Regions from separate parts of the Thalassiella azotivora genome, predicted to be linked through region 1. Evidence: riboswitches for the same ligand, from Rfam matches in the RefSeq annotation. Region 1 holds a riboswitch; the other holds the start of a gene.
The links. Region 1 has a riboswitch for thiamine pyrophosphate ahead of ACYVQV_RS11865 (ECF transporter S component). Riboswitches for the same ligand answer to the same signal wherever they lie in the genome.

Region 2: linked by a shared signal. The riboswitch ahead of thiC (phosphomethylpyrimidine synthase ThiC) and the one ahead of ACYVQV_RS11865 (ECF transporter S component) in region 1 are both predicted to bind thiamine pyrophosphate.

What each region holds. Positions count from the first base shown of each region.
Region 1 covers NZ_BAAGTX010000015.1:63,262-67,841, forward strand. Annotated here, with positions in the region: gene ACYVQV_RS11850 (ROK family protein) at 1-248, shown strand, start outside; gene ACYVQV_RS11855 (energy-coupling factor transporter transmembrane component T family protein) at 264-1,073, opposite strand; gene ACYVQV_RS11860 (ABC transporter ATP-binding protein) at 1,070-2,581, opposite strand; gene ACYVQV_RS11865 (ECF transporter S component) at 2,622-3,473, opposite strand; TPP riboswitch at 3,550-3,655, opposite strand; gene ACYVQV_RS11870 (DUF4235 domain-containing protein) at 3,780-4,067, shown strand; gene ACYVQV_RS11875 (hypothetical protein) at 4,137-4,280, shown strand; gene ACYVQV_RS11880 (aminoacyl-tRNA deacylase) at 4,367-4,580, shown strand, end outside.
Region 2 covers NZ_BAAGTX010000029.1:29,223-33,802, reverse strand. Annotated here, with positions in the region: gene ACYVQV_RS17050 (hypothetical protein) at 1-416, opposite strand, end outside; gene ACYVQV_RS17045 (HEAT repeat domain-containing protein) at 823-1,458, opposite strand; TPP riboswitch at 1,569-1,681, shown strand; gene thiC (phosphomethylpyrimidine synthase ThiC) at 1,675-3,396, shown strand; gene thiD (bifunctional hydroxymethylpyrimidine kinase/phosphomethylpyrimidine kinase) at 3,379-4,299, opposite strand; gene ACYVQV_RS17030 (thiamine phosphate synthase) at 4,296-4,580, opposite strand, start outside.

The DNA.
Region 1 (4,580 bases):
TCGCGACGACGTTCGACCCGTCGGTCGTCGTGCTCGCCGGCCACCTCGCCGAGCACTGCGGACCGCTCGCCGAGGCCGTCAGGCGCGGCCTGCCCGCCTACCTGGACCCGCCGCGCCCGGTGGTCGCGATCTCCTCGTTCGGCGGGGACGGTGTCGTCCGGGGCGCCGTCGAGCGGGCGGTCGCGGACGTCCGGGAGCGCGCCCTGTCGATCGACCTGCCGGGGGCTGCGGCGGCGACCGGGACCTGAGTCCCGTACTGCCCGTCAGGCCAGCGTCAGCGACCACGTCCCGGCCAGCACCCCGGCGGTCGTGGCGACCGCCGCGACCGCGATCCCACCGAGGACGACGAGCACGTCGTGGCCGGTGAACCGGCTGCGGCGCGCCCAGGTCCGCTCCGTGGACGCCCCGAACCCGCGCGCCTCCATCGCCGTCGCCAGCGTGGTGGCGCGCCGGACGGCGAGCACGAGCAGCGCGAAGGTCTGCCCCGCGGTGGTCCTCAGCCGTCCCACCGGACCGTCGTCGCCGATCCCTCGGGCCCGGCGGGCCAGGGACAGCAGCTGCCACTCCTCGGCGAGCACCCCGAACAGGCGCGTCGCCGCCAGGGCGGCCAGGACGAACCGGTGCGGCAGGCGCAGCACCTGGGCGAGCGAGTCGGCGAGGTCGGTCGGGTCGGTGGTCGCCAGCAGGACGACGCCGGGCAGGCCGATCGCGAGCACCCGCAGCGCGATCGCGGCGCCGGCGGTCGCGGACCCCTCCGTGACGGTGACCGGCCCCAGGCCGAGCAGCACCGCACCGGAGTCGACGCCCAGCCAGGTGGTGGCGACCCCGGCGGACGCTGCGGCCAGGACGACGATCCAGGCCCGCCGCCACAGCGCCCGGGGCCCCAGGCCGGCCCAGGGCAGCAGCACCAGCTCGAGCAGCAGCGCGACACCGGCGGTGACGACGTCCACCGTCAGCAGCAGCGCCAGCGACAGCACCACGGACACGGCGAGCTTCGCGACGGGGTTGGCCCGGGCCAGCGGCGCCCCCCGGTCGGCGTCGGCCGCGCCGGCCAGCAGGTCGACGGCGGTCACCGGGCCACCTGCCGGACGTCGGCCCGCCCGCCGCCCACGGTCACGACCTCGTCCGCGAGCGCGTGCACGAGCGCGCCGTCGTGGGTGGCGGCGACGACCGCGGAGCCGCCGGCGAGCAGCTCGGCGAGCAGCTCCGCCAGCTCGGCCCAGGTCAGCGCGTCCTGGCCGAACGTCGGCTCGTCGAGGACCAGCACCCGCGGCCGGGTGGCGAGCGCGGTCGCGACCGACAGCCGCCGCTGCTCACCGCCCGACAGCGTGAACGGGTTGGCGCGAGCGAGGTGCGCCAGCCGCAGCCGCTCCATCAGCTCGGCGGCCCGGGCGGCGGCCTCGCCCTCGGACCGGCCGGTGCGCAGCGGGCCGACGGCGAGCTCGTCGGCGACGGTGGCGGCGACGAACTGGTGGCGGGGGTCCTGGAACACCGAGCCGATCCGCCCGACGAGCTGCCGAGGTCGCCAGCCGGACGGGTCGGCGGCCAGCCGCGCCCCGGCGCGGAGCGCGGCGGAGGCGGTGAGGTCACCCGCGGTGTGACGTGCGAGGCCGCCGAGGGCGAGCGCGAGCGTCGACTTGCCGGCACCGTTCGCGCCGACGAGGGCGGTGGCGTGACCGGCCCGGACGTCGAGGTCGACGCCGCCGAGGACGGCCCGCTCGAGCCCGCGGCGCGACACCTCCAGGCCCCGCGCGGTCAGCAGCGGCTCGGCGGCGTGCGGCGCGGCCGGCCGGGTGGGGCCGCCCGGCAGGTGCCCCGGCACCCACACGCCGCGGGCCGCGAGCCGCGCCCCCTCGCGCTGGAGCACGGCCGCAGGGGCGCCGTCGGCCACGACGCCGCCGCCGGGTTCGAGGACGACGACGCGGTCGACGACGTCCCACCAGGTGGCGACGCGGTGCTCGACGAGCACGCAGGTGGCCGACGTCCCGTCGAGCAGCTCGCGGACGGTCCTCGCGAGCGCGCGTCCGGCGTCCGGGTCGAGCATGGACGTCGGCTCGTCGAGGAGCAGGACGTCGGGCCGCAGGGCCAGGACGCCGGCCAGGGCGAGGCGCTGCCGCTGCCCGCCGGACAGCCGCGACGTCGGGTGGTCGCGCGGCAGGTCGAGCCCGACGTCGGCGAGCGCGGCGTCGACCCGGGGCCAGATCCGGTCGGCGGGGACCGCGTGGTTCTCCAGGCCGAAGGCGACGTCGTCCCCGCAGCGGGCGAGCACGGTCTGCGCCTCGGGGTCCTGCAGGAGGAGGCCGGTCCGGGCGCGGCCCACCGCCTCCTCGACGGCCCGCAGCCGTGCCTGGTGGGCGGGGACGCCGTCGAGCAGCACCTCGCCCTCCTGCTGGCCGCTGCCGTCCGGGCCGGGGTCGAGCAGCCCGGCGACGGCGGCGAGGAGGGTGGACTTGCCGGCGCCGCTGGGGCCGAGCAGCAGCACCCGCTCACCGGGGCCGACGTCCAGGTCGACGCCGCGCAGCGCCCACGCCCGGCGGCCGTGGTGCCGCCACCCCCACCCGCGCAGGCTGAGGGTGGTCACGGTCCTCCCGCCGGGGCGTGGGTCATCGTGACGGCGCGGCTCAGACGCGTTCGGCGTCGCGGCCGGAGGCGAGGGGCGCCAGGGCACCGGTCGCCGCCAGGGCGCGGGTCAGGGCCCACGAGCCGATGCCGGCGACGACCACGCCGGAGAGGACCGCCAGGGCGACGTAGACGGTCTTGTAGACGGGCTCGAACTCCGGGTAGTAGACGAAGGTGTCCAGCAGCCCGACGACGACGCCCGCCCCGGCGCCGGCCGCCGCGGCGGCCCAGATCCCGAACCGGCGGTACAGCAGGAGGGCGAGCACGACCTCGGCGCCGAGTCCCTCGAGGAGGCCGTACCAGACCGTCGCGAAGCCCCACTGGTTGCCGACGAGGGCGCTGACGGTGGCGGCGACCACCTCGACGTAGACGGCGGCGCCGGGGCGGCGGATCACGAGCCCACCGAGGACGCCGGGCAGCAGCCAGACGCCGACGCCGATCGCGCTGGCCGGCGGGAACGCGGCGAGCCCGGCCGACAGCGGCTCCCAGCCGATGTTCCAGGCGACGAAGAGGAACCCGCCGGCGACGCCGAGGACGCTGGCGACGACGACGTCGACCACCCGCCAGCGGGGCCGGGTGGTCGACGTCCAGCCGGCGAGCCACAACCCGGCGAGGGCGAGCAGCAGCGCCGCGGGGACGGTGAGGTCGACCAGCGGGGTGCCGAACAGCGTGGGCTCCTGCGGCAGGCCGACCGCCCAGGTGACGGCGCCGGCGACGAGCCCGGCACCGGCGAGCGCGAGCGACAGCGGCCGGAGCCGGTGCCCGCTGGCCGTGGGGTGCTGGCCGTGACCGGCGGCGGTGGTCCGTGCGTCCTGCGTGGTGGGGCTCGACGCGTCGTCCCGGGTGCTGCTCATCGTGTGTCCTCCTGCGCGGTGCGCTCCAGGAGGGGCACCGCGCCCCGGGCCGCGGCGGACGCCGCGGTCGGGTGCGCGGTGGGAGGTCCCGACTCCCTACACCGGTGCTAACCGGATCAGGTTCGAGGGTCTGCGGCTGCCCGCACTCTCAGCGCCCTGGTGGCGCTCCCCTGTCGCTGCGGCCACGGTACACCCGCCGGGGTCGGGGCTCGGACGAGTTGCCGCGCTCCCCGGCGTGCGCGAGCGTGAGGCAGCGCAGTCGACGTCGCCGCCGGACCGGCGGCCCGAGGAGCTGGAGGCCCCGGCGTGAGCAGTGACAGCAGCAAGGTCTGGACGATCATGGGCACCGGCTCGGCCGTGCTCGCCGGCATCGCGGCGAAGAAGGTCATCACGCTGGCGTGGACGAAGGGCACCGGCAACGCACCGCCGGCCAACCCCGAGTCGCCCGACACCTCCTGGAAGGAGGCCCTCGGCTGGGCGCTGTTCTCCGGGGCGCTGGTCGGCGTCGCGCGCATGCTGGCGGCGCGCAAGGCCGCCGACTACTACCGCAAGAGCACCGGCCACCTGCCGAAGGGCCTGGAGCAGGTCGGCTGACCTGCCGCCGCCCGGGGACGCGGCGGGAGGTGGCTGCGGCACCGGCCCGCCGTCTGTGACACTGGGCGCGTGCTGAGGTCGTTGCGCGAACCGGGGACGGGCCGTCCCTCGCCGCTGGCGAGGCTGCTCGCGGTGCTCGTCGTGCTCGGGATGCTGGCGGTGAGCGCACCGGTCGCGATGCCGGTGCTGCGCTGGCTGTCGTCCCTGTTCTGAGGTCGCGCGCAGTGGACGGCGCAGTGGACGGCGGCACGGACGGCCGCGCGGACGGCGGGGCAGCGTCCGGCGAGGACCTCCCACGGGTGAGCCCGCAGGACCGGGCGCTGGCCGCGGTGCGTGCCAGCGGCATCGACCACCGCGTCGTGCGGCACGGCCGGGTGTCGAGCCTGGCCGAGGCGGCCGCCGTCCGGGGCGTCGAGCCGTCGCAGGTGCTCAAGACCATCGTGGTGCGGCGCGCCGCGGACGACTACCTGGTGGTGCTCGTCCCCGGTGACCGGGAGATCGCCTGGCCCAGGC
Region 2 (4,580 bases), on a different contig from region 1:
AGCATGGCCGCAACGACCCGGTCGGCTCGCGTCTCGACCCCGATCGCCGCGTTCGCTTTCTGTACGGCGATGGCCAGCGCCGTCCACCCGCCGACCAGCCGGATGGAGATGCCGAAGTACGTGGCCTCGACGTCCGCGACGTCGTGCCACGTCCAGCGACGCCACCCACCCAGGTTCCTGACGCCGACGCCGTCGTCGTCCCACGTGAGCTTCGCCCGCCACAGGGCGACGGTGATCGCCGAGAACACCGCTCCGAAGAAGACGACGGCGGCGTACGCGCCCGCCAGGTCCTCACGACTCGAGGGGGCCTCCCAGTACGCCGGCGCAACGGCCAGACCCACGATCGGCACCATGAGCGCCCCGTAGACGGCCGGGGCGAGGAGCCGCCACAGCAGGTAGGGCCGGGCGACCTGCATCACCAGCCGCCGCAGGGCTGGTCCGACAGCAGCGCCGGGATGGGGGAGGCGCCGGACTCAGCGGGGATTCGCGTCATCGGGCGGTGCCCTGTCGGCGGACGGTCACGGTTCCCTGCGCTTCGCACGCGAGCGTCGTCGCGCGGCCACAGCGACCCCAGCGCCGACAGCGGCAAGAGCCCAGCACGGCACCTCCAGCAGCACCACCTCCGTGACGGTGACCTCATCCACGGCAGAGCCTCCTCGGACAGCACCTGTCGGGGTGCGCACGTGACCGCGCCTAGCGCTCGGCCCGCATCGTCCCAGCCGAGGCCGTCGCCACCGACCATTTCGTCACGGCAGTACCCGGTTGCGCGCGCGAGGCGACCTCCGATGGCGGACCCGGAGGCCAGCTTCGCGAGGAGAGCGTTCAACTCGTCAGGCGACGGATCGCGGCCTTGGCGACTCGGCGGATATCCGCGTCGGGGTCGTGGGCGTACGCCTGCACCAATGCCCGGTGCTCGCGCGACCGCGACAGCCCCAGTCCCTCCAGGGCGACCCACCGGAGCGCCGGCGTGCTCACCAGCAGCTCGGCGATGACTGGTGGGGCTTCCGGTGCCCCGGACCTGGCGGCGACCGTGACCCAGAATGCCCGCAGGTCCTCGGGATGGTGAGCGCTGCTCAGCCCCTCGTCCTCCAACCACGGTCGCACCGCGGCCCAGTGCTCCGGTCGCGGACGACGTTCCACGAGCTGCGGGAGGAAGGTGCCGAAGCCCAGCGCCACCGGGTCCCCGTACGACCGCCCGACGCCCGACGACGTCAGGCGGTCGTACAGCTCGCTCGCCTCAGCCAGGAAGTCGTCGTACAGCACGGCCGGACCCACCGGTCTGATGCCCGCGTACCAGGCGACCCACAGGCGGTGCTCCAGAGGAGTGATCGCCCGCCACCACTGGCGGACGAGCTGGTGGGCGGCGGCGCAGCCGGGGAACACGGCGGGCGTCACACCCCAGTCGGGCACCACGCACCCCTGCCGCTCCAAGCGCTGCGACAGCTCGTCGAGGTCCATGCGCCCCATGCTGTCACTGCGGCAGGTCGCCACGGGCTCGACACCAGGCGCTGACGAACCGTCCGCGGCGCAGGGGGTTTCGGCCACCCGTCCGGTCTGACTAGGGTGGTGCGCGTCACCGCGGGAGCCCGGACGACCGGGCTGAGAGGTCGGCTGTGACGGCCGGCGACCGCTCGAACCTGATCCGGATCATTCCGGCGTAGGGAGGGACCGTCGATGACGGCTGCGCGTACCCAGGACCTGCTCACCACCCCCGGCACCGACGGCACGGACGTACCGCGTCCCGTCGGCAGCCACAAGACCTACCTCGCACCGCCTCCGGGCAGCGCCCGGCCCGACCTGCGGGTCCCCGCCCGCGAGGTCGTCCTCACCACCGGCGACAGCGTCGTCCTGTACGACACCAGCGGCCCGTGGACCGACCCGAACGCGTCCCCGAACGCGCGCACCGGCCTGCCGGCGCTGCGCGCGACGTGGGTCCGCGACCGGGGCGACGTCGAGGTGACCGGCCAGACCGACGGTCGGGACCTGCTGCGCGGCAACGGGTCCGGCGCCGTCACGCAGCTCGCGTACGCCCGCCGGGGCGAGGTCACCGCGGAGATGGAGTTCGTCGCCGTCCGCGAGGGCTGCAGCCCCGAGCACGTGCGCGACCAGGTCGCCCGCGGCCGCGCCGTGATCCCCGCGAACGTCAACCACCCCGAGTCCGAGCCGATGGTCATCGGCCGCGAGTTCCTCGTGAAGGTCAACGCCAACATCGGCAACTCCGCCGTCACCTCCTCCATCGAGGAGGAGGTCGAGAAGATGGTGTGGGCCACCCGCTGGGGCGCCGACACCGTGATGGACCTGTCCACCGGCAAGGACATCCACACCACCCGCGAGTGGGTCATCCGCAACAGCCCCGTGCCCGTCGGCACCGTCCCGATCTACCAGGCGCTCGAGAAGGTCGGCGGCAAGGCCGAGGAGCTGTCCTGGGAGGTGTACCGCGACACCGTGGTCGAGCAGTGCGAGCAGGGCGTCGACTACATGACGGTGCACGCCGGCGTCCTGCAGGCGTACGTGCCGCTGACCGCCCGGCGCCGCACCGGGATCGTGTCCCGCGGCGGCTCGATCATGGCCGCGTGGATGCTCGCGCACGGGCAGGAGAGCTTCCTCTACACGCGGTTCGCCGAGCTGTGCGAGATCCTGCGCGCCTACGACGTGACGTTCTCCCTCGGCGACGGCCTGCGGCCCGGGTCCATCGCCGACGCCAACGACGACGCCCAGCTCTCCGAGCTGCGCACCCTCGGCGAGCTGACCCGCGTCGCCCGCGAGCACGACGTCCAGGTGATGGTCGAGGGCCCCGGCCACGTGCCCATGCACCTGGTCAAGGAGAACGTCGACCTGCAGCAGGACCTGTGCGACGGCGCGCCGTTCTACACGCTCGGCCCGCTCACCACGGACGTCGCACCCGCCTACGACCACATCACCTCGGCGATCGGCGCCGCGATGATCGCCTGGCACGGGACGGCGATGCTCTGCTACGTCACGCCGAAGGAGCACCTCGGCCTGCCGAACCGGGACGACGTCAAGGCCGGCGTCATCGCCTACAAGATCGCCGCGCACGCCGCGGACCTCGCCAAGGGTCACCCCGGAGCGCAGGCGTGGGACGACGCCCTGTCCGACGCGCGGTTCGACTTCCGCTGGACCGACCAGTTCAACCTGTCGCTCGACCCGGTGACCGCACAGGAGTACCACGACGAGACGCTGCCCGCCGAGCCGGCGAAGTCCGCGCACTTCTGCTCCATGTGCGGGCCGCACTTCTGCTCCATGCGGATCTCCCGCGACCTGCGGGCCCAGCACGCCGAGGCGCGCGGCGACGGCGACCGCACCGACGCCACGACGGGCGCCACGGCAGCCGTCGGGCTGCCGACCCCGGCGCTGCGCTCAGACGCCGGCCGGTGAGGTGACGACCACCTCGTCACGGTGCGCCGCGGTGACCGTGACGAGGTGGTCGACCGGGCCGTGCCCCGCACCCAGCCGCCACCCGGCCGCCGACGTCACCGCCGCGTGCAGGTACGTGCGGGCCCGGACCACCGCCTCCAGCAGCGGCGCCCCGCGGGCCAGCCACGCCGCGACCGACGCGCTGAACGTGCACCCCGTCCCGTGGTCGTTGCGGGTCGGCACCCGCGGGCCGTCGAGCAGGTGCACCGACCGCCCGTCCCACAGCACGTCCACGGCCCGCAGCGCCGCCAGCCCCCCGTCACGGCCCGCCGGGTGGCCGCCGGTCACGACGACCGCGCCACCGCCGAGCCGGCCCAGCTCGCGGGCGGCGTCCGCGACGTCGGTGACGTCACCGACGTCCACGCCGAGCAGGACGGCGGCCTCGTGCAGGTTCGGCGTGACCAGGTCCGCGTGCGGCAGGAGCCCCGTGCGGTAGAGCGACTCGGCCCGCCGCTCCAGCAACCGGTCACCGGACGTCGCCACCATCACCGGGTCGACCACCAGGTGCGGCAACCGCCCCCGGGCGGCCAGGTCCGCGACCGCCTCGACGACCTCGGCGGTGGCCAGCATCCCGGTCTTCACCGCCGCGACCGGCAGGTCCGCGAGCACCGACTCGACCTGCTGCACGACGACGTCCACCGGGACCACGTGCACGCCGTCCACCCCGAGGGTGTTCTGCGCGGTCACGGCCGTCAGCGCCGTCGTCCCCAGCACCCCCGCGGCGGCGAACGCGCGCAGGTCCGCCTGGATGCCCGCCCCGCCGCCGGAGTCCGACCCGGCGATGCTCATCGCGACCGGCGGCTCCGGCGCGCCTGCCGCCCTCGTCGTCGACCCGCTCCCCGACCTCGCCACCGACCCGTTCACGGTGCCACCTCGTCCAGCTCACGCAGCAGCGCCCGGACCACCCGGCCCGGGTCGTCCGCACCCATCACCGCACCCATCACCGCGACCCCCGCCGCACCAGCGGCCACCCACCGGGCCGCGTCCGTCACCGTCACCCCACCGAGCGCCAGCACCGGCACCCCCTCCGCCGCGTCGACCAGCGCACGCAGCCCGTCCTCCCCGAGCGGGGGCCCGTACCCGGGTTTGGACGACGAGGCGGCCACCGGGGACGCCGTCACGTAGTCGACGCGCTCCTCCACGGC